4 regions of the Pseudomonas sp. GL-RE-29 genome follow, and region 3 is predicted to be linked to each of the others. Evidence: predicted binding sites of a transcription regulator. Region 3 holds the regulator's gene; each other region holds the start of a gene.

Region 1 (5,819 bases), on a different contig from region 3:
AGGCCTTCTGGGCCGGCTTCGGTGTAGCGGAAGGTCTGACCGGCAACGGCGATGCGGTCAATCCAGGCTTTCAGTTGGGTCGGGATGGTGAAGTTGTACATCGGTGCTGCAATCACCACGGCATCGGCGGCGAGGAATTCGGCCAGGGTCGATGCGCTCAGGTCTGCTTCGTGCTGTTGAGCGGCGTCACGCAACTCAGCGGTGGTGCCAGCGGCAACCAGCGTGGTCGAAGAGAAATGGCTGATGGCGTCGGCGGCCAAATCGCGGTAGGTCACCACGGCGGACGGCTCGGCGGCTTGCCAGGCTTTTACAACTTCGCCACTGAGCTGACGGGAAGCCGAGTTGTCACCAAGAATGCTCGAATCGATATGCAGCAGTTTCATGTGTGTTCTCCAGGTGAGGATCGCCGCCAGGGCGATCTGATGGAGACAATCCTACAGACGAAACCAATAGCTGATTAGCGTGCAACAATGCGATAGTTTGTCTCACTGATAGAACGATCGAGTCGCGCCAATGCAAGATCTGAACGACCTTTATTACTTCGCCAAAGTCGTGGAGGCCGGTGGTTTCGCGGCGGCCGGGCGTTTACTGGGCATTCCTAAGTCGCGCCTGTCGCGGCGCATCGCTGAACTGGAAGAGCGCCTGGGTGCGCGCTTGCTGCAACGCACCACCCGCCAGCTCAAGCTCACCGCCGTGGGCGAACGGTATCTGCGGCACTGCCAGGCGATGCTGCTGGAAGCGGAAATGGCCGACGAGGCGGTGGCCAGCATGTCCAGCGAACCTCGCGGGCGCTTGCGCGTATCCTCCCCCGTCGGCTTGGCCCACGAGATGCTGCCGGGGGTGATCAGCAACTTTCTGGAGAAATTCCCCCAGGTGCAACTGGAGGTGATGCTGGTCAACCGTCGCGTCGACCTGGTCACCGAAGGTGTGGATGTCGCTTTGCGTGTGCGTGAACCGGGCGACGAAGACCCGCTGCTGGTGACCCGCCGCTTGCGCCAGGCGCAGATGCTGATGGTGGCCAGCCCCGCGTTTCTGCAGGGGCATGAGATCAATCACCCCGATGATTTGAAAGGCCTGCCAGTGCTCGGCGCCCTCGAACCCGATCGCATGGTGCACATCCGCCTGGTGGATCGCCAGGGCAAAAGCCACGATTTGGCCATGGAAGCGCGTCTGGGCATCGACGATTTCATCGTGCGCAAGACCTGTACCCTCGCCGGCCAAGGTTTTACCACGCTGCCGATGATGTACTGCGAGCAGGAACTGGCCGACGGTTCGCTGGTGCAATTGTTGCCGGAATGGTCGCTGCCGGGTGGCTGGCTGCAAGCCGTCTACCCTCATCGACGGGGTGTCATGCCGGCCGTACGGGCCTGGCTCGACCATCTGATCGAAACATTCAATGCCTGCGGGGACCGATTGATATGAAGGCTGGACGCATGAGCGAAGAGGATGTCGCGGCTTTTTGCCTGGCGCTGCCCGGTGCACGGGAAGATTACAAATGGGGCGGCGTGCGGGTGTTTTCGATTGCTGGCAACAAGATGTTCGCCTTGCAGAACCTGCGAGGTGCATCGCTGGCTTTCAAGGTCGACAAGGACTTGTTTCTCGGCCATTGCGACCGTCCGGGCATTCATCCGGCACCTTATTTGGCGCGGGCCCAGTGGATCATCATGGCGACGCCCTACCCTTTGGGCGCTGAGGAATTGCAGGGCTTGTTGCGACGCTCCCATCAACTGGTCGTCAGCAAGTTGCCCAAAAGAACGCAGATCGGGTTGTTGCTGTAAAACGAATCACCTGTGGCGAGGCTTGCTCCCGCTGGGGCGCGTAGCGGCCCTCTTAAAAAGGGACTGCTGCGCAGTCCAGCGGGAGCAAGCTCCCTCGCCACAGGATTGCACCGTCAGAACAATGCGAGCAGATTTGCGCCGAGAAACAGCATGTCGATCCAGAACACCTGGTGCAGCAGCACGATCAACCAGAACACCAGTTGAAAAGAGACTTTGCGAGTCTTGTGCCGAAACACCTGCTGCGCCAGCAACGCACCCGGCCAGCCACCGGCGAATTCCATTGCATGCAGAACGTTTTCCGGCGTGCGCCAGGTGTCGGCGCGGGCCTTGCGTTTGTCACTCCAGTACAGCAAGAACGCCAGCACGCTGACGATGCCGTAGGCCGCCAAGGGAATCAGCGAAACCCCGCGCAGCCATAACGACATCGAACCGAACAGCGGCAGCGCGCACAAGATCGCAAACACCAGCCATTTCAGCCGTGGATTACGGATCCCTCCGCCGGAATCGCCTCCGCGATTATTGCGCGCAGTGCCATCACTCATGGCTTGGCCGCCGTCCAGTCCACCCAGCCAAACTGCCACGTCGCCAGAATCAGCAGGCCAAACGCAATGCGATACCAGGCGAATGCCGCATAGCTGTGGCTGGCGATGAATTTGAGCAGCCCGCGCACGGCAATCATCGCGAAGATGAAGGCGGTCACGAAGCCGATGGCGAACACCGGGAAGTCAGCCGGGACAAACAGCTTGTGGTACTTGTAGCCCGAATACACGGCCGCGCCGACCATGGTCGGCATCGCCAGGAAGAACGAGAACTCGGTGGCTGTCTTGCGCGACAAGCCGAACAACAGCCCACCGATGATCGTCGAGCCGGAGCGCGAGGTGCCCGGAATCATCGCCAGACACTGGGCGAAGCCGACTTTCAAAGCGTCTTTCCAGGTAATGTCGTCAACGGTTTCGGCATGCACTTCATGCTGGCGCCGTTCGGCCCACAACATGACGATACCGCCCACGACCAATGCGGTGGCGACGGTGACCGGGTTGAACAGGTAATGGTGAATCAGGTCGGCGAATACCACCCCTAATACTACGGCCGGCAGGAACGCGATCAACAGGTTCGCGGTAAAGCGCCGTGCACTGGGCTGGGTCGGCAAGCCGATGACCACGTCGAAAATCTTCCGGCGAAACTCCCACACCACCGCCAGGATTGCCCCGAGCTGGATAATGATGTTGAAGGCCATGGCACGCTCACCACCGAAGTCGAGCAGGTCGGCGACAATAATCTGGTGCCCGGTACTGGAAATCGGCAAAAACTCCGTCAGCCCTTCCACAACCCCAAGTATCAACGCCTGAAAGGCAGTCCAAAGATCCATCAATCCCCCAAAAGGCTGTGCGCCGGCGCATGCCCCGTTAATATTTTTCAAAACATTGACTGCGATCAGCATCGCTGAAGTCCCGCGTGCAAATAATCCACACAAACCACTGAAAATCACGTGAAAAATCACTTTGGTCTCAGGTTTTGTCGCGCGGGGCCGAAATCCTATCAGACAAGCCTGATGAGCGCTGCCGCGTAATAGGTACGGTAGAAGGCTGGTGATCATTTATGACAAGAACAAGAACGGAGCACCGCGTTATGAACAGCTTGCGCAATATGTCGATCAGCCGGCGGTTGTGGCTCATCTTGGTCGTGGCCGTCATGATGCTGCTGGCCTTGGGCGTGTTGATGCTCAAGCAGATTCACGACGACTTGTACGTCGCCAAGGCGCAGAAAACCCAGCACGTGGTGCAAACCGCCAGTGGGATTCTCACCTATTACCACGATCTGGAAACCGCCGGCACCCTCACCCGCGACGTCGCGCAGAAGCAGGCGCTGACGGCCATTCGTGGCCTGCGTTACGACCAGAACGATTACTTCTGGATCAATGATCTGACGCCAGTGATGGTCATGCACCCGGCCAACCCGAAACTCGATGGCCAGAACCTCTCGGCGATCCGCGACCCGGACGGTTTTGCGGTGTTCAACGAAATGGTCGCGGTTGCCAAAAGCAAGGGCGCGGGGATCGTCAACTACCGTTGGCCGAAACCGGGCGCAAGCGCGCCGGTGGAAAAAACCTCCTACGTCAAACTGTTCGAGCCCTGGGGCTGGGTGATCGGCTCGGGCGTGTACATCGACGACATGCAAGCCGAGTTCTATGGTCAAGTCTGGAAAGCCTCGGTGATCGGCCTGGCGATTGCGTTGGTCATGGTGGCGTTGGTTTTGCTGATTGCGCGCAGCATCGTCCGTCCGCTTCAGGAAACCGTGAACGCGATGGCCAACATTGCCAGTGGTGAAAGCGACTTGACCCGCAGCCTCGACACCCATGGCCATGACGAAGTCACGCAACTGGCCCGGCACTTCAATGCCTTCACCGCCAAGTTGCGCCAGGTGATCAGTGAGCTACAGCTATCCGCCAGCGCACTCGGCCAGTCTTCCAGCGAACTGGGCAACGACGCCACTCAGGCCCAGCATCGCAGCCAGCAACAATCACAACAGATGGAACTGGTTGCCACTGCTATTAATGAAGTGACCTACGGCGTGCAGGATGTGGCGAAGAACGCCGAACATGCCGCCAGCGAAATGCGCGACGCCGAAGCGCAGGCTAGACAAGGCCAGGTCAATATTGATGGCAGCCTGCAACAGATCGACACCTTGTCTTCCACCATCGATCAAGCCGTGGAAGTGATCCGGACCCTTGCTGCCGAAAGCACTCAAATCGGCAGCGTTCTGGAAGTGATCCGTTCGATCGCCGAGCAAACCAACCTGCTGGCCCTTAATGCGGCCATTGAAGCTGCCCGCGCCGGTGAGCAAGGTCGCGGTTTCGCGGTGGTGGCAGACGAGGTGCGGTTGCTGGCCCAGCGTACGCAGAAGTCGACCGCGGAAATCCAGTCGATGATCGAACGCCTGCAAAGTCATTCCGAAGCCGCGGTCAAGGTGATCGGCGACAGCAGCCGGGCATCGCAGTTGACCATCGAGCAAGCCGGACTGGCTGGCGCGAGCCTGAATGCCATCGGCCAGGCGTTGCGCAACCTCAACGGGTTGAATGCATCGATTGCCAGCGCGACTTTGCAGCAGGCCCATGTTGTCGAAGACATCAACCAGAACGTCACGCAGGCCGCCGGTCTATCCCACAGCACTGCGCTGGCAGCCGAACAATCCAGCGCGGCGAGTGTGCGACTCAAGGGGTTGAGTGAACAGTTGAACGGGTTGCTCAAGCAGTTCCGGGTTTAACCCGAAAAAGATCGCAGCCTGCGGCAGCTCCTACAGGGCTGCGATCTTTTGATCTTCGGGTACAATCCGCCCCCTCTTCAACTTCCCCCAAGGAACCCCCATGTCCGGGCTCGAACTGTTTGCCGCCGCCCTCGGTGTCATTGCCGTCTGGTTGACGGTCAAACAGAACCCCTGGTGCTGGCCGATCGGCCTGGTCATGGTGCTTATATATAGCTGGATCTTTTTCGAAGTGAAGCTGTATTCGGACATGTTGCTTCAGGTCATTTACGCCGGATTGCAGATCTACGGCTGGCGCCAGTGGACTCGGGCAGGCGTGGCGCAGCAAGGACGCGAGGTCAGTCGGCTTGGCAGCCAGTCGGTGTTGCTGGGGTTGGCGCTTGGGGCGATTGGCAGTTTGTTGCTGGGTGCTGCAATGGCTCACTGGACCGACGCCGCCCAGCCCTGGCTCGATGCGGCGCTGACCGGCTTCAGCCTGGTGGCGCAGGTCTGGATGGCGCAAAAGCGCGTTCAATGCTGGCCGCTGTGGATCGCTGTGGATGTGATCTTCGTAGGCCTGTTCGTTTACAAAGAGCTTTATCTGACCGCTGCTTTGTACGGTCTCTTCTTGCTGCTTGCGGTGCAGGGTTGGCGCGAATGGCGCGCGGCCCCGGCGTTGCGCACATGAAAATCCTGGTGCTGACAGGTCCCGAATCCAGCGGTAAAAGCTGGCTGGCCGCCGAGTTGCAGGCGCATTTTGGCGGGGTTCTGGTGGATGAGTATGTACGCTGGTTCATCGAA
Region 2 (5,819 bases), on a different contig from region 3:
TAAACGTCAGACGTCTGCGTAGGACGTTTGCCCGAACATTTGCAGGGCATTTCTGATTCGCCGCGCAAGCCTTGTTAGCGCTCGCCAATTGCATACATTCGAGCCCTCTTCGCGTTCAAGCGACATCGAGGGACACCCATGCAAACCTATCATCTGTTCATCAGCCATTCGTGGAACTACTCCGACGCCCACGACAAACTGGTGAAACTGCTCACCGCGCATCCGACCTTCACCTTCAAGAATTTCTCGGTGCCACCGCATAACCCAATTGTCGGCGCGCAAACCGACAAACAACTCATCGAAGCCATCGAAAACAAGATCCGCCCCTGCTCTGCCGTGCTGATCATGGCCGGGATGTATTCGACCTACAGCAAGTGGATCAACAAGGAAATCGAGATCGCCAAGCGCATGGGCAAGGTGATCATCGCGATCAAACCGTTCGGCGCCGAGCGCATTTCCACGGTGGTGCGTGATGCGGCACATGCCGAATGTGCGTGGAACACCAACAGCATCGTCAGCAGTATTCGTCAGCACACGGCGGTGTAACCATGCGCAAGGGACTGTTTATCGGCATCAATAACTACGCCCATATTTCCCAGCTAAGTGGCTGCAACAATGACGCCATGGCCATGGCCTCGGTGCTCAAGACTGACGCCAACGGCGATCCGAACTTCAAGAACATCGTGCTGACCTCCGCCGAGGATTACCTGAGCCGGGAAAAACTCGAAGACCAGATCCGCGAGCTGTTTTCCGGGGACTGCAATGTGGCGCTGCTGTACTTCGCCGGTCACGGCAGCTTCGACACCGACACCGACGAAGGCATGTTGATCCCGCAGGACTACAAGAGCGCCAAGGATGGGATTCGCCTCAGCGACATCCTGAACTGGGCGAGCAAAGCCACGAAGATCAAAAACAAAGTGATCATTCTCGATTGCTGCCAGGGCGGATCAGCGGGGGAAATACGCGCATTGCGCAGCGAAAGCAGCGTGATTGGCGAGGGCATGACCATTCTCACGGCGTGCAAAAAACAAGAGCCGGCAATGGAAGGCGCCGGGCACGGCGTCTTCACAGGTTTGCTGCTTCAGGCGCTGCACGGCGGTGCCGCGAACATCCTCGGCAAAATCACCCCGGGCAGCCTCTATTCATTTGTCGACAACGCCCTCGACGCCTGGGAACAGCGGCCAGTGTTCAAGACCAACGTTTCGCAGTTCATTTCCTTGCGCGAAGTCTCGCCACTGATCCCCAAGGAAATCCTGCGCAAACTGCCTGACTGGTTCGCCGAAGCGGAATCGGTGTACCCCCTCGCCCCCAGCTTTGAGCCCACCGAGCCTGAATTCAATCCAGAGCACGGCGAAGTCTTCGCCCAACTACAAAAGTGCAACCGCCACAGCCTGATCGAGCCGGTGGATGCCGAGCACATGTATTACGCCGCCATTCATTCCACTGGATGCCGCCTCACCGCCCTCGGCGCCTATTACCGTGAACTCGCGATCAAGGGACATTTCTGATGCCAGTGTTTATCAGCTACCGCCACATGGATCGCGCCCATGCGATCAACATCAACACGCGCCTGATGCAGGCGAACATCAAGACCTACCTCGACGTGCTGGACCCAGAATCCCAGACCACCGATGACATCACAGGCGTCATCACCCGCAACATCACCGAGTGCACGCACCTTCTGGCGGTAGTTTCGGAAAAGACCGCATCGTCCTGGTGGGTGCCGTTTGAAATCGGCGAAGCGACGATCAGCAATCGACGCATCTGCTCGTTCAAGACCGGTCCGACAGAGCTGCCGCTGTTCCTGGACAAATGGCCGAAGCTCACCAGCGACAAGGACATCGAGTTCTTCATTGATGCTTATCGCAACGAGGTGACGCTCAAGCGTTCAATCGCGCTGGAATGGGTGACCGGAAGCGAATCCGCGCGCACGTTCAACAAGACCAATGCTGATCGATTCCACAGTGACTTGAAGTCCAGGATCAATCGTGGTTTCTGAGGTCAATGCGCATCGATTTATTCCGGTCACGCCGATGGTCCGCGTAATCGTTCATCGCCAGCAAGCCGGCTCCTACTGGACTTCGAGAACGGAGCTTTTTCTTTGGGGAAAAGGACTTCACTGCCCCCCGGAAAAATGCAAACAACGCAAAACTTGTAGGAGCCGGCTTGCTGGCGATGGTCTCAAGTACGCCGAGTGGGTCCAGACAGCCCGCGTCATCGTTAACGACGATCGCCAGCAAGCCGGCTCCTACAGGAGGGGAAACGCGGTACTCCTGTAGGAGCTGCCGAAGGCTGCGATCTTTTGATCTTGATGCACCACAACAAAAAGCCGACATCTCTGTCGGCTTTTTGTTGTCGATCACTGCTTCGGTGGTTCACCCGGTTTCGGCGCCGGATCATCGAACAGGTTCAGACGCTCACGAAGTTTATGTGCCGGCAACGGTTCCTTGTCCGCCGGCAACGCATTCGGATCAGCTGGCGTCGCTGATTCAGTTGCCGGAGCAGCCGAACCTTGCGGCGCATCAGGTGCCGGTTCCGCCCCCTGCGAACCTTCGATAGCACGCTGGGCTTTCTTGGTCAGCACGATGATGTCGATACGACGGTTCACCGGATTGAACGGATGTTCGCGGTCGAACAGCGCCGACGAGGCGTAACCCACCACCCGCGCCACTTGCTGGTCCGGATAGCTGCCCGCCACCAGCGCACGGCGAGCGGCGTTGGCACGGTTGGCCGAGAGTTCCCAGTTACCGAAATCGCCGGTGCCGATGTACGGCTTGGCATCGGTGTGGCCGCTGATGCTGATCTTGTTCGGCACCGCTTTGATCGTGTCGGCCATGGCCAACAGGATGTCTTCGAAGTACGGCTTCAGACGCGCCGAGCCCGAGTCAAACATCGGCCGGTTTTCCGCGTCCACGATCTGGATGCGCAAGCCGTCCGGCGTGATCTCGAACAGGATCTGGTCTTTGAATTTCTGTAGCTGCGGATTTTCTTCGACCTTGTTCTGCAATTCTTGCAGCAACAGTTCGAGGCGCTCCTTCTCGACCATCTCGGCCATGCCTTCGACCTGTTCGGCGTCGACGGTCACCTTGTCCGGCTGCGGCTGGGATTTCACCTCGGGGTTGAGGGTGTTTTCCGGCGCCAGGGTCGGTGTGCCGCCCAAGTCAATAATGTACGGCGTGCCGCTTTCGGAGAAGCCGATCGGGTCCTTGAAGTAACCGGCGATGGCGATCTTCTGTTCCGGCGTGGCCGTGGACAACAGCCACAACACCAGGAAGAACGCCATCATCGCCGTGGCGAAGTCGGCGAAGGCGATTTTCCAGGCGCCCCCGTGATGCCCGCCGGCGATGCGCTTGACGCGCTTGATGATTATCGGCTGGTTATTTTCCATTTCTTAGCGACCACGAACCGCTTGTTCCAGCTCGGCGAAGCTTGGACGGTGCGCCGGGTACAGAACCTTGCGCCCGAACTCCACGGCCAGCGACGGCGGCATGCCGGAAGCCGAAGCCACCAGCGAGGCCTTGATGGCTTCGTAAACGTTCAGCTCTTCCTTGGCATCGTGGGCCAGGGAATGAGCCAGCGGGCCGAAGAAGCCGTAGGCGGCGAGAATACCGAAGAAGGTACCCACCAGTGCCGCACCGACGTGCAGGCCGATGGACTTCTGGTCGCCCTCACCCAGGGACGCCATGGTCACCACGATACCCAGTACTGCAGCGACGATACCGAAACCGGGCATGGCGTCGGCGATGCCGTTCACCGCGTGGGAGGGGTGCTCCAGGTCTTCCTTGAGGCTGTACAGTTCCATGTCGAACAGGCCTTCCAGCTCATGGGGAGCCATGTTGCCGGAGGACATGATGCGCAGGTAATCGCAGATGAACGCGGTCATGCGCTCGTCCTTGAGGACTGCCGGGTACTTGGCGAAGATCGGGCTCGCGGCGGCGTCTTCGATGTCACCTTCGATGGCCATCATGCCTTCGCGGCGGCTCTTGTTGAGGATCTCGTAGATCAGGCCCAGCACTTCAAGGTAGAAGCCGTGGTTGAAACGCGAACCGAACATGCTCAAAGACTTCTTGAGCACGTGCATCGTCATGTAGCCGGGGTTGGCCTGCAGGAATGCACCGAGGGCCGCACCACCGATAATCATGACCTCGAAGGGTTGAATCAGGGCGGCAATTTTGCCGTGGGAGAGCACGTATCCGCCGAGCACGCTCGCGAATACGACGATGATGCCGATTATTTTAGCCATAGGTAGGAGAGCACTTACTGAGTCGGGTTCAAGGTCATATTCGGAAGTTAAAAAATCTCTTCTTCTACTTATCGGCAAAACTGCGCCAGACTATAGCCAGTTCAGGCGAAAAGCCAATTTGACCCGCTCCGGGCACCGTTAACGCTGACGATGATCGCCTCCAGACATGCCTAACGAAACGAACGTTCCGACGCTAAAACCGACCACTCTCGAAGGCTGGGTCAAGCTTCTCGATGGCGTGCGCCTGCCGGTTCCGCAACACAGCCATGACCGCGTCAGCCGGGCGATCCGCAACAGTCGCAGCTCGCTGCGCGACATCGCCGAATTGATGCAGGACAGTCCGGCCCTGGCCTTGAGCGTGATCCGCGAAGCCAACCGGCACACCCATGGCAACATGACCGAGCCGGCGGAGAACCTTGAAGTCGCGATCAATCGTCTCGGTTTGAAGCGCACCGAAGAACTGCTTGAGCGGTTGCCCGCGCTACCGCAGGCCGAGATTCCGAAAGCCCTGCGCCAACTGCAAATGATCAGCCAGCACGCCACGCAACAGGCCAACGGTTTTTTTGCCAGCCGCCTGGCGCGCCTGTGGCAGGACATCCACTGGGGCAGCCTGCTGTTTCTGTCGCCGCTGTGGCCATTGGCGTTGACTCATCCGCAATTGCTCGAAGAGTGGGAGTTGCGGGTCATCTATAAAGGTGAGTCGGCGCGAAAAGTCGAAAAACAGCTGTTTGGCGTGCCCCTGCTGAAAATCGGCCTGGCCCTGGTAGACATCTGGCGCCTGCCCATTTGGGTCCAGCAAGGCTATCGACTGCTGCTGACCGAACAACGGGAACTGGTGAAAGTCCTGCGCATCGCCCGCGACAGCGAGCACCCGTTGCGTCAGCAAAACCGCCTTGACGACGATCCGAACCTGCGCCGCTGGCTCAATCAACCGGCCAACACCGTGTTGCTGGCCAACGGTCTGGCGTTGTCGGCGCAACAGGCCTGGGACAGTCCGCACAGCGAGCGCTGGCAATACCTGACCAGCCTTTACCTGCAAATGCCGATGGATGAGTTGCAGCAACAGTTGCACCAACAGGCGGCGAACAGCGCACGGCATCACGCCATGCCTAACCTTTGGCACCCCGCCGAAGCGCTGATCTGGCCGTGGGGCATGAACCGCGTTCACGCCGGGTTGCTTGCGGCGCCAGCGCCTACCGCTGAAGACTTGGCGAAGTGGCGCAAGCAATGCGCTGAATTGCTGGTCGAGCCGAGTCGATTCACCAATGCCATGCACCTGACCACGTCCGCCCGTGACGCACTGGTCGCGTGTGGCATGCGCCGAGTGATGATTTTGATGGCCGATCGCACACACGCCAATCTGCGAGTACATCAGACCGCTGGATTACCGAAAGAAGTGGCCGGGCTTAATTTCGCGGTCAGCCAAAGCAACGTGCTGCAACGCCTGCTCGCGCAACAGGCTCAGGTACGCCTGACGCCGGCGAACAACGCGCAATTTTCTGCCCTGCTACCCAACAACCTGCGTGCGCAATTCAGCGGTGAACATCTGCTGCTACGCTCGCTGGTCAACAATGGC
Region 3 (5,819 bases):
TTCAGCGAGTCCAGCAGTTGTTCGAATTCATTGTCGGTGATGTCACCCGATTCGCTTTCGGCAACAGGTGCTTCAACCTCGGCGACAGGCGCAGGAGCGGCTTCGTCAGCCGATTGCGGTTCAGCCAGACGGGCCAGCGCCGCGAGTAACTCCGGCGTCGCGGCCGTGATCGGGCTGCGCTCGCGGACTTCGCTGAACATGCTGTTCACCGCGTCCAGTGCTTCGAGAACCACGTCCATCAATTCCGAGTCGACGCGACGTTCGCCCTTGCGCAGGATGTCGAAAACGTTCTCGGCGATGTGACAGCACTCCACCAGCTCGTTGAGCTGGAGGAAGCCGGCGCCCCCTTTTACAGTGTGAAAACCGCGAAAAATTGCATTGAGCAAATCCGCATCATCCGGACGGCTTTCCAGCTCGACCAGTTGCTCGGACAGTTGCTCTAGAATCTCGCCGGCCTCAACCAGGAAATCCTGAAGGATCTCTTCATCGGCGCCGAAGCTCATTAAGGGTGTGCTCCTACAGGTCTAAAAACCCAAAAAACCTAAAATTCTAAAACTCTAAAATCCCAGGCTGGATAACAAATCGTCCACATCGTCCTGACCGGACACAACGTCTTCTCTTTTATCGGCATGAATCTGCGGACCTTCACCCTGAGAGAGATGTTTTTGTGGATCTTTTTCTGCAAGCATCGCTTCACGGTCATGTTCGATGCCCGCGAAGCGGTCCACCTGACTGGCCATGAGCACGAGCTTGAGCAAATTGCTTTCGACTTCGGTGACCAGTTGGGTCACTCGCTTGATCACTTGACCGGTGAGGTCCTGGTAATCCTGGGCGAGCAGAATGTCGTTGAGGTTGCTCGACACCGCGCGATTGTCTGCGCTGCTGCGTGCCAGGAAGCCGTCGACTCGCCGGGCCAGTTCGCGGAACTCTTCAGCGCCGACTTCGCGGCGCATGAACCGCCCCCAATCCGTGCTCAACGCCTGGGCTTCGTCAGCCAGGCTGTTGACCAGCGGCGTGGCGTTTTCCACCAGGTCCATGGTGCGATTGGCGGCCGCCTCGGTCAGTTTGACCACATACCCCAGACGCTCGGTGGCGTCGGTGATTTGCGACACTTCCTCGGCTTGCGGCATGTTCGGGTCAATCTGGAAATTGACGATCGCGCTATGCAGCTCGCGGGTGAGCTTGCCCACTTCCTGATACAGGCCGCGGTCACGGGTCTGGTTGAGCTCATGGATCAATTGCACAGCATCGCCAAACCTGCCTTTTTCAAGGCTCGCGACCAGTTCGACGGCGTGTTTTTTCAGGGTCGATTCAAAATCGCCCTGGGATGATTCGTTATGCCCCATAGCTCCCCCGTGGCGCAGTTCAACCGATGCGTTCGAAAATCTTCTCGATTTTTTCTTTCAACGCCTGGGCCGTGAAGGGTTTGACCACATAGCCGTTAACACCGGCCTGGGCCGCTTCGATGATCTGTTCGCGCTTGGCTTCAGCGGTCACCATCAGCACTGGCAAATGCTTGAGTTTTTCATCGGCACGCACGTGGCGCAGCAGATCGATACCGGTCATGCCAGGCATGTTCCAGTCCGTTACCAGAAAGTCGATGCTCCCGCTGTTGAGAACCGGAATGGCAGTGGTGCCATCGTCAGCCTCGACCGTGTTGGTGAACCCAAGGTCACGCAACAGGTTTTTTATGATCCGCCGCATCGTTGAGAAGTCATCAACGATGAGGATTTTCATGTTCTTGTCCAATTCGACCTCCAAGCAGACTAAAACGCGCCCAGCACCTGGACGCGCCATTTCAATCAATCTGGCAAAGCACTCGATGACTGTCTGGAGTACAACGGATCGAGACCGGCGCGGTTCAACACCCCACCAGCCACGTCGCAGTGCCCCCACACTGCCTTCAGCGCGCTCGCCACTCTCCCAAACGCCCCCGCAAACGGGCCGCGCACTGGCTGTGTAACTGGCTGACCCGAGATTCGCTGACTCCCAGGACCTCACCGATTTCCTTGAGATTCAACTCTTCGTCGTAGTACAGCGCCAACACCAGTCGCTCACGCTCCGGCAAATTGGCAATCGCGTCCGCCAGCGCTGCCTGGAAGCGTTCATCTTCCAGATCGCGTGACGGCTCGAGATGAGCACTCGCGCCATCCTCGTGCAGCCCTTCGTGTTCGCCGTCCTGCAACAGATCGTCGAAACTGAACAAGCGGCTGCCCAGGGTGTCGTTCAAAATCCCGTAATAATCGTCGAGACTCAATTGGAGTTCGGCCGCAACTTCATGATCTTTAGCGTCACGGCCGGTTTTAGCTTCAATCGAGCGAATGGCGTCGCTGACCATCCGGGTATTGCGGTGGACCGAACGTGGCGCCCAATCCCCTTTGCGCACTTCATCGAGCATCGCGCCGCGGATTCGAATGCCCGCGTACGTCTCGAAACTCGCGCCTTTGCTGGCGTCATATTTTGTTGATACTTCAAGCAGGCCGATCATCCCGGCCTGGATCAGGTCTTCGACCTGGACACTGGCTGGCAGGCGTGCCAGCAAATGGTAGGCAATGCGTTTGACCAGTGGCGCGTAACGCTCGATCAGCTCGTACTGCGCGTCACGCGCCGACTTCTTGTAGAGGTTGTAACCGCTGGCGGTCATAGCACGGGTCCTGCCGTTTGTTGCACGAGGCGCTCGACGAAAAACTCCAGGTGCCCGCGCGGGTTGGCAGGCAGCGGCCAGGTATCGACCTTTTGCGCGATGGCCTTGAACGCCAGCGAACACTTGGAACGCGGGAACGCTTCGTAGACCGCGCGCTGCTTCTGCACGGCCTTGCGCACGCTTTCGTCGTATGGCACGGCGCCGACGTATTGCAGGGCGACGTCGAGGAAGCGGTCCGTAACTTTGGTCAGTTTGGCGAACAGATTGCGGCCTTCCTGCGGGCTCTGGGCCATGTTGGCCAGGACGCGGAAACGATTCATGCCGTAATCGCGGTTGAGCAATTTGATCAGTGCGTAGGCGTCCGTGATCGAAGTCGGCTCGTCGCAGACCACCAGCAACACTTCCTGCGCTGCACGTACAAAACTGACTACCGAGTCACCAATACCCGCAGCGGTGTCAATCACCAGTACGTCGAGGTTGTCGCCGATGTCGCTGAAGGCCTGGATCAGGCCGGCGTGTTGCGCCGGGCTCAAATGAACCATGCTCTGGGTGCCGGACGCCGCCGGAACAATGCGGATGCCGCCCGGCCCTTGCAACAGGACGTCGCGCAGCTCGCAGCGGCCTTCGATCACGTCGGCCAGAGTACGTTTGGGTGTCAGCCCTAGCAGAACGTCGACGTTCGCCAGGCCCAGGTCGGCGTCCAGCAACATGACGCGCCGGCCAAGCTCAGCCAAAGCCAGGGACAAGTTCACTGACACGTTAGTCTTCCCGACGCCACCTTTGCCGCCGGTCACCGCGATCACCTGTACGGGATGCATGCTGCCCATGTTATTTCTTTACCTTGTCTTGCATAGACGGAGGCCACATTACTGGCTGCGCGTTCACAAACGGAACAATGCATGGCAGACCATCGATGTAGGTACAAAAACGATTCATTTTTACCTCAGCCAACCTGCTTGGTCGGACTGTGGTAGATGTCAGCGAACATGTCAGCCATGGCTTCTTCGCTGGGTTCTTCCTGCATTTGCACGCTGACGGCGCGGCTGACCAACTGATGACGACGCGGCAGATGCAAATCATCCGGAATCCGCGGGCCATCGGTCAGGTAAGCCACTGGCAACTCATGACTGATGGCCAGGCTCAACACCTCGCCCAGACTGGCCGTTTCATCCAGTTTAGTCAGAATGCAGCCGGCAAGCCCGCAACGCTTGTAACTGTGATAAGCGGCGGTTAGAACCTGTTTCTGGCTAGTGGTTGCCAGGACCAGATAATTTTTTGATTTGATGCCTCGTCCGGCCAGGCTTTCGAGCTGCATGCGCAGCGCTGGATCGCTGGCCTGCAGGCCGGCGGTGTCGATCAACACCACGCGCTTGCGCAGCAGTGGATCCAGCGCTTGGACCAGCGATTGGCCCGGATCAACGTGCGTCACCGACACGTTGAGAATCCGACCGAGGGTCTTGAGCTGCTCCTGGGCGCCGATGCGGAAGCTGTCCATGCTCACCAGCGCAATGTTCTGCGCGCCGTATTTGAGCACGTAACGGGCGGCCAATTTCGCCAGGGTGGTGGTCTTGCCCATGCCGGCAGGGCCGACCATGGCAATCACGCCACCCTCTTCCAGCGGTTCAATTTCCGGTGTGGCAATCATCCGCGCTAGATGCGCCAGCAACATGCGCCAGGCCTGACGGGGTTCTTCAATATCGGTAATCAGCGCCAGCAAATCCCGCGACAACGGGCCGGAGAGCCCGATGCGCTGCAAACGGCGCCACAGGTTGGCCTGAGCCGGGCGGCTGCCTTGCAGTTGATTCCAGGCCAGCGAGCCGAGCTGTACTTCCATCAGTTCGCGCAGGCTGTTGAGCTCGGAACGCATGGAATCGAACGCCCGTGGGTCCACACCGCTGGAGGCAGGTGCGGCGGCCGGTGCAGGACGACGAGGCTCGCTGTAGGTTGGTTCGATCAGCGGTTCGGCGGCGGTCAGCGGCAGGCCGGCGAACAACTGGCGATTGGTCGCATTGTCGCTCTCGCCATCACTACGCAGGCTCAATTCAGCCTGGGCGGTGACGATCCGCGATTGGGTCTTGCGCAGCTCGTCTTCGAGCTCCATGTTCGGCACGCGCGGAGCCAGCGCCGACAGCTTGTAATCCAGGGCAGCCGTCAGCTCGACACCACCGGCAATGCGGCGGTTGCCAATGATGGCGGCATCGGCGCCCAGCTCATCACGAACCAGCTTCATGGCCTGACGCATATCGGCGGCGAAAAAACGCTTAACTTGCATAAACCACTACCTCAGCCGTTGGGCCCTACTGTCGCAACGATGGTCACTTGCTTGTTGTCAGGAATTTCCTGGTAAGCCAACACGTGCAAACCCGGGACTGCCAGTCGGCCAAATCGCGAGAGCATCGCGCGAACCGGACCGGCTACCAGCAGAATCACCGGTTGACCTTGCATCTCTTGACGCTGTGCGGCGTCGATCAACGAACGCTGCAGTTTCTCAGCCATGCTTGGCTCCAGCAGAACGCCCTCTTCCGAGCCTTGTCCTGCCTTCTGCAGACTGTTGAGCAATATTTGTTCCAACCTTGGCTCCAGCGTGATAACTGGCAGCTCGGAGTCAGTGCCTACAATGCTTTGGACGATTGCGCGGGATACGCCGACGCGCACGGCTGCCACCAATGCGGCAGTATCTTGACTCTTGGCAGCGTTGTTCGCGATGGCTTCGGCGATGCTGCGAATGTCGCGCACCGGCACTTGTTCAGCGAGCAGCGCTTGCAATACTTTGAGCAGTTGCGACAGCGACACCACGCCCGGCACCAGCTCTTCCGCCAGTTTTGGCGAGCTTTTGGCCAGCAATTGCATGAGTTGCTGTACTTCTTCGTGGCCGATCAGCTCACTGGAATGCTTGTACAAGATCTGGTTCAAGTGAGTTGCCACTACTGTACTGGCATCGACCACTGTATAGCCAAGGGATTGCGCCTGCGAACGCTGGCTGATTTCGATCCAGACCGCCTCCAGGCCGAAAGCCGGATCTTTGGCGGTTATGCCATTAAGCGTGCCGTAGACCTGCCCCGGGTTGATCGCCAGTTCGCGCTCCGGGTAAATCTCGGCCTCGGCCAGGATCACCCCCATCAGGGTCAGGCGATAGGCGCTTGGCGCCAGGTCGAGGTTGTCGCGTATATGCACG
Region 4 (5,819 bases), on a different contig from region 3:
CGCCATCATCGAACGCTGATTTCTGATGTGGAATGGCGTCCTGTGGGAGCTGGCTTGCCAGCGATGGGGATTGCACATTCGACATCTCTGTTGCCTGACACACCGCTATCGCTGGCAAGCCACACAGGTATCACCGGTGTTGAATAGACCTTCGGCATGGCCTAACGTCGGCCCCATCAGCCGTCTCGCAACATAAGGCCAATCAATGTCGACTAGCGGACAAGTCTCCCTCGAGCGAAGCATTCCTCCCATCACCGTGCTGCCGCGTCCGCTGTATGCGCGGGTGGAGAGTCTCAACGCGGGTTCCTGGACCCCGTCCCATCGCCACGACTGGGTGCAGTTTTCCTATGCCATCAGCGGCGTTCTCGGTGTGCACACCGCTGAAGGCAGTTTCTTTGCGCCGCCGCAGTGGGGCATCTGGATTCCGGCGGATCTTGAACATCAAGTGGTGACGTCGATGCGCGCCGAGATGCGCAGCCTGTACGTGCGACGCGAGGATTGCCAGTGGGCGGACGGACGTTGCCGGGTGCTGGAAGTGACACCGTTGGCGCGGGAGCTGATCAAGAGTTTCTGTTTGCTGCCGGTGGAGTATCCGCAGGGCGACAGCCAGGAAGCGCGGCTGGTGAGCGTGTTGCTGGATCAACTGGCCGGGTTGCCGGAAGTCGGTTTTTCCCTGCCGTTACCCCGCCACGTACGGTTGCTGGGGCTATGCAACGAGCTGATTGGAAATCCCGATCGCAACGTGACGTTGCAAGAGTGGGCAGAGCGACTGGGGACCTCGGAAAAAACCCTGATGCGCCTGTTCCAGCGTGAAACCGGGTTGAGCTTCCGGGGCTGGCGGCAACGTGCGCGGTTGCTGTCGTCGTTGAGTTTGCTGGAGGAGGGCGACAGCGTGACCAATGCCGCGCTGGCGTGTGGGTATGACTCGACGTCGGCGTTTATTGCGGCGTTCAAAAGTCTGTTCGGGTTTACCCCGGGGGAGTTGTTTCGGCAATAATTGTGGCGAGGGAGCTTGCTCCCGCTGGAGCGCGAAGCGCTCCCAATTCAGCCCGCGCGGCGTACCAGATGGCCCGCGTTGGCAGGATTACGACTGCTTCGCAGCCGAGCGGGAGCAAGCTCCCTCGCCACAGATATCTGTACTGGTTGTCAGGTGCGGAAGCGTCGAACCAACCCATCCAGCTCATTCGACAGCCCCGCCAGACTCTGCGAGTCCAGTCGCGCCGAGTTCGCCAGTTCCGCCACCAGCTGCGCATCGCCATGGATCTGGCTGATGTGCCGATTAATATCTTCGGCCACTTGATGCTGTTGCTCAGCAGCTGTGGCGATCTGCGTGTTCATGTCGCGAATCACATCCACCGACTCACGAATCTGCCCGAAACTGCTGCGTGCTTCGCCAATGCGCGTGACCGATTGCTGCGACACTTCCAGGCTCGCATGCATCTGCTGAGTGACCTGGCTGGTGCGCTTGGCGAGGTTGCCCAGCAACCCGTCGATTTCCGCCGTGGAGTCTGCCGTGCGTTTGGCTAGCGCCCGCACTTCGTCCGCCACCACCGCAAAACCCCGACCTTGTTCGCCGGCCCGTGCTGCCTCAATGGCCGCGTTCAGTGCCAGCAGGTTGGTTTGCTCGGCGATCGAGCGAATGGTGCCGAGGATCGACTGAATGTCATTGCTGTCGCGCTCCAGTTGTTGCATCGACTGCGCCGACTGTTCGATTTCCTGGCTCAGGCGATCGACGCTGCTCACCGCCGCGTCGATCTGCTGCTGACCTTCGCGCGCCTGGCGCTGACCACTGTCGGCCGATTCGGCGGCCTGACTGCAAGAGCGCGCTACTTCATTGGCGGTAGCGACCATTTCATGGAACGCGGTGGACACCATGTCCACGGCCTCACGCTGGCGACCGGCGGCTTCGGCCATGTCGCTGGACACTTGGGTCGAGCTTTTGGACGTGGCGAGAATTTTCGTCGCGGCACCGCCAATGCTCTGGATCAGGTTGCGAATCGCGGTCAGGAACTGGTTGAACCAGCTGGCCAGTTGCGCGGTTTCGTCGCTGCCACGTATTTGCAGGTTTTTCGTCAGGTCGCCTTCACCCTGGGCAATGCCTTCGAGGCCATCGGCCACGCTGCGGATCGGACGCACGATGACGCTGGCGAAACTGGCGCCGACCACGGCGAAGATCACCGCCAGTACCGCCGCGATGATCGCGATCAACCAGGTCAGTTGGGTCGCCGTGCTCATCACGTCGCTTTGTTTGATCAGGCCGATGAAGGTCCAGCCCAGCTGCTCCGATGGCCAGACGTTGGCCATGTAGCGTTCGCCGTTGAGTTCGACTTCAACCAGGCCTTTGCCGGCCTTGGCCAGTTGTGCATAACCCTCACCGAGGCTGCTCAGGGCCTTGAAGTTGTGTTCCGGTTGTTTCGGGTCGACCAGTACGGTGCCGTTGTTTTCCAGCAGCATCAGGTAACCGGTTTCGCCGAGCTTGATCTGTTTGACCAGTTCGGTCAGCTGCTTGAGCGACACGTCGATACTGACCACGCCGCCGTTGGTGCCCAGTTTATTGTCGATGGTGCGCACGGTGCTGACGTAGGACGTATCGTTTTCGGCCCAGTAATAGGCCTCGGTACGGAACGGCTTGCCCGGTTTGGCCTGGGCCGCCTTGTACCACGGACGCTGGCGCGGGTCGTAGTTGGCCAGCTTGGCATCGTCCGGCCACGACACGTAACCGCCGGCGGCGGTGCCCAGAATCGCGTAGGCATAGGACGGGTGGGCGTTGCCCAGGTCCTGCAGGAAGCCGAAGAGTTTCTTGTCCGCCTCACCCTGAGGAACACTCGCGGCGTTGGCGCTCATGTAGGTCTTGAGGCTGTCGTCGGAGTTGGTGATCAGCGGTTGCTTGGCCAGATACTCGACGTTCTGGCTGATGCCGTCGAAAAACAGTTGCATGGCATTGCTGACCTGACGGATTTCACGACCGCTGCTGTCGACGAATCCGTCCTTGGCGTCACTGCGCAAGTTCAGCACAACGAGGGTGGCGACCAGCACCACGGGCAAGCAGGCGATGATTGCAAACGCCCAGGTCAACTTCTGTTTGATGTTCATCCGCGCTCCAGATTTTCTTGTAGGCCCACGCAGTGCAGATGACTCGCGGTTTATTGGCAGCCGTAAACGTTCTTGTGAACCCGGATCCGTGAGTGCGGCATCGTTATTGTTGTCGGAACGATTGTCGGACAAATCAGTTTGTCACTTAGGACTTCGGCGGCGGTCGGAGGAAATTGAGGACTGTTTTGAAAAATCCTGCGCAGGGTATGAATCCGGATGTCAGCTTCTGTCACAAATGCCCTTGCAGCCCGCAGACTACAAGTGCTGCGGCCTCGGCTATGATCCAGAGCGGCCGGTGATGGACCGCAGGTTTTCGTGATGAAAACGGCACATTGTGTGCATCGGCAATGTTCATAGGTCGGCACCCCCTCCCCCGATTGAGTGGATTGCCGTATAACGAATGACTTTCGCGTGTTTGGTAATAAAGGACCCACAATAAAAGCTGATGAAGACTCCAAAACGCATTGAACCCCTGATCGAGGACGGTCTGGTCGACGAGGTGCTGCGCCCACTCATGAGTGGTAAAGAAGCAGCTGTTTATGTGGTGCGCTGCGGCAACGAGTTACGTTGCGCGAAGGTCTACAAGGAGGCGAATAAACGCAGTTTCCGCCAGGCGGCCGAGTATCAGGAAGGCCGCAAGGTACGCAACAGCCGTCAAGCCCGGGCCATGGCCAAGGGTTCCAAGTTTGGCCGCAAGGAAACCGAAGACGCCTGGCAGAACGCTGAAGTGGCGGCGCTGTTCCGTCTGGCCAGCGCCGGTGTGCGAGTGCCCAAGCCGTATGACTTCCTCGAAGGCGTGCTGCTCATGGAACTGGTGGCCGACGAGTACGGTGATGCCGCGCCGCGTCTGAATGACGTGGTGCTGGAGCCGGATCAGGCGCGCGAATATCACGCGTACCTGATTTCGCAGATCGTGCTGATGCTGTGTACCGGTCTGGTGCACGGTGACCTGTCCGAGTTCAACGTGCTGCTGACGCCGACTGGTCCTGTGATCATCGACCTGCCGCAGGCGGTGGACGCGGCGGGCAACAACCACGCGTTCAGCATGCTGGAGCGGGACGTGGGCAACATGGCGTCCTACTTCGGACGGTTTGCGCCGGAGTTGAAAAAGACCCGCTTCGCCAAGGAAATGTGGGCCCTGTACGAGGCCGGTACCTTGCACCCGGCCAGTGTCTTGACCGGTGAGTTCGACGAGCCGGAAGAGTTGGCCGACGTGGGCGGCATCATGCGCGAGATCGAGGCCGCACGCCTGGATGAAGAGCGCAAGCAAGCGGTCCGTGCCGCTGACGACGCCCCCCCAAGCAAGGCCGAAGAACCGCCTCCGCCGTGGATGCAGTGATCGGCTAAAGAAAAACCCGGCTTCGGCCGGGTTTTTTATGTGCAACACAAATCCCTGTAGGAGCTGCCGCAGGCTGCGATCTTTTGATCTTGATCTTAATATCCAAAATCAAAAGATCGTCCGAACGCGGCCCGAGCCTGCGGCAGCTCCTACAGCTGGTGTTCGTTCAGGTACAGCACCCCGACTCAAGATTCTTGAGAATCGGACAATCCGGCCGGTGATCGCCCTGACAATGCTCAACCAGGTCTTGCAATGTATCGCGCAGTTGCCCCAGCTCCCGGATTTTCTGGTTCAGCTCATCAATATGCTGACGGGCCAATGCCTTCACATCGGCACTGGCACGCTGGCGGTCTTGCCAGAGGGTCAGCAGTTTGCCGACCTCTTCCAGGGAAAACCCCAAATCCCGTGAGCGCTTGATAAACGCCAGGGTATGCAAGTCATCGTCGCCGTAAACCCGGTAACCGCTATCAGTGCGATGGGCAGCCTTGAGCAAACCGATGGATTCGTAATAACGGATCATCTTCGCACTCAGGCCGCTGTGGTTAGCTGCTTGGCCGATGTTCATCGGTTGTCCTCCAGGTCCTCGGGTTTCCAGGTTTTCAACAGTAACGCATTGCTCACCACGCTGACGCTCGACAGCGCCATCGCCGCACCCGCCAGCACCGGGTTGAGGAAGCCGAAGGCCGCCAACGGAATGCCGATCAAGTTATAGACGAAGGCCCAGAACAGGTTCTGGCGGATCTTCGCGTAGGTCTTGCGGCTGATCTCCAGCGCCGCCGGCACCAGTCGCGGATCGCCGCGCATCAGGGTAATCCCGGCGGCGTGCATGGCCACGTCGGTGCCGCCGCCCATGGCGATGCCGATGTCGGCGGCGGCCAGTGCCGGGGCGTCGTTGATGCCGTCGCCGACCATCGCCACCACGCCGGTTTTTTTCAGCGCGACGACCGTGGCGGCTTTGTCCGCTGGCAACACTTCGGCGTGTACGTCGCTGATCCCGAGCGCTTCGGCAACCACTTTGGCGCTGCCTCTGTTGTCGCCGGTCAGCAGATGGCTGCTGATGTGGCGCGCGCTCAGCTGTTGCACCGCTTGCAGCGCGCCGGGCTTGAGGGTGTCACCGAAGGCGAACAGCCCCAGCACCGTTGGCTCCGGGCTTTGTACGATCAACCAGGACAGGGTCCGGCCTTCGTTTTCCCAAGCGGTGGCCGATTCTGCCAGTGAGCCGGCATTCAAGCCGCTTTCCTCCAGCAAGCGACGATTGCCCAGGGCCAGACGCCGACCGTCGAGATTGCCGGCGATGCCACGTCCGGTCAGGGACTGGCTGTCGGTGACATCGGCGACGATCAACCCGCGTTCGGTGCAAGTGTCCAGCACAGCCTTGGCCAGCGGG

Evidence for each region. The regulator FliA, encoded in region 3, starts transcription of late flagellar genes. The targets are predictions, from matches to a motif close to CTAAAGTTTNNNNNNNNNNNGCCGNTAA.
Region 1: the regulator FliA is predicted to act here: its motif matches at 3,286-3,313, upstream of KGB21_RS15585 (methyl-accepting chemotaxis protein).
Region 2: the regulator FliA is predicted to act here: its motif matches at 4,312-4,339, upstream of motA (flagellar motor stator protein MotA).
Region 4: the regulator FliA is predicted to act here: its motif matches at 1,904-1,931, upstream of KGB21_RS29650 (methyl-accepting chemotaxis protein).

What each region holds. Positions count from the first base shown of each region.
Region 1 covers NZ_JAGYGD010000017.1:20,021-25,839, forward strand. The annotation lists gene KGB21_RS15560 (FMN-dependent NADH-azoreductase) at 1-383, opposite strand, end outside; gene KGB21_RS15565 (LysR substrate-binding domain-containing protein) at 514-1,422, shown strand; gene KGB21_RS15570 (MmcQ/YjbR family DNA-binding protein) at 1,419-1,778, shown strand; gene KGB21_RS15575 (DUF1294 domain-containing protein) at 1,892-2,320, opposite strand; gene KGB21_RS15580 (undecaprenyl-diphosphate phosphatase) at 2,317-3,147, opposite strand; gene KGB21_RS15585 (methyl-accepting chemotaxis protein) at 3,408-5,042, shown strand; gene pnuC (nicotinamide riboside transporter PnuC) at 5,143-5,706, shown strand; gene KGB21_RS15595 (AAA family ATPase) at 5,703-5,819, shown strand, end outside.
Region 2 covers NZ_JAGYGD010000024.1:66,889-72,707, forward strand. The annotation lists gene KGB21_RS19685 (TIR domain-containing protein) at 139-546, shown strand; gene KGB21_RS19690 (caspase domain-containing protein) at 549-1,508, shown strand; gene KGB21_RS19695 (toll/interleukin-1 receptor domain-containing protein) at 1,508-1,999, shown strand; gene KGB21_RS19700 (hypothetical protein) at 1,983-2,240, opposite strand; gene motB (flagellar motor protein MotB) at 2,360-3,388, opposite strand; gene motA (flagellar motor stator protein MotA) at 3,392-4,243, opposite strand; gene KGB21_RS19715 (HDOD domain-containing protein) at 4,410-5,819, shown strand, end outside.
Region 3 covers NZ_JAGYGD010000006.1:130,354-136,172, forward strand. The annotation lists gene KGB21_RS07760 (chemotaxis protein CheA) at 1-503, opposite strand, end outside; gene KGB21_RS07765 (protein phosphatase CheZ) at 558-1,346, opposite strand; gene KGB21_RS07770 (chemotaxis response regulator CheY) at 1,366-1,737, opposite strand; gene fliA (RNA polymerase sigma factor FliA) at 1,904-2,644, opposite strand; gene fleN (flagellar synthesis regulator FleN) at 2,641-3,471, opposite strand; gene flhF (flagellar biosynthesis protein FlhF) at 3,588-4,916, opposite strand; gene flhA (flagellar biosynthesis protein FlhA) at 4,928-5,819, opposite strand, start outside.
Region 4 covers NZ_JAGYGD010000022.1:24,663-30,481, reverse strand. The annotation lists gene KGB21_RS18625 (acetyl-CoA C-acetyltransferase) at 1-19, shown strand, start outside; gene KGB21_RS18620 (AraC family transcriptional regulator) at 206-997, shown strand; gene KGB21_RS29650 (methyl-accepting chemotaxis protein) at 1,147-1,875, opposite strand; partial or broken gene KGB21_RS29645 (cache domain-containing protein) at 2,005-3,093, opposite strand; gene KGB21_RS18610 (PA4780 family RIO1-like protein kinase) at 3,539-4,432, shown strand; gene cueR (Cu(I)-responsive transcriptional regulator) at 4,599-4,997, opposite strand; gene KGB21_RS18600 (heavy metal translocating P-type ATPase) at 4,994-5,819, opposite strand, start outside.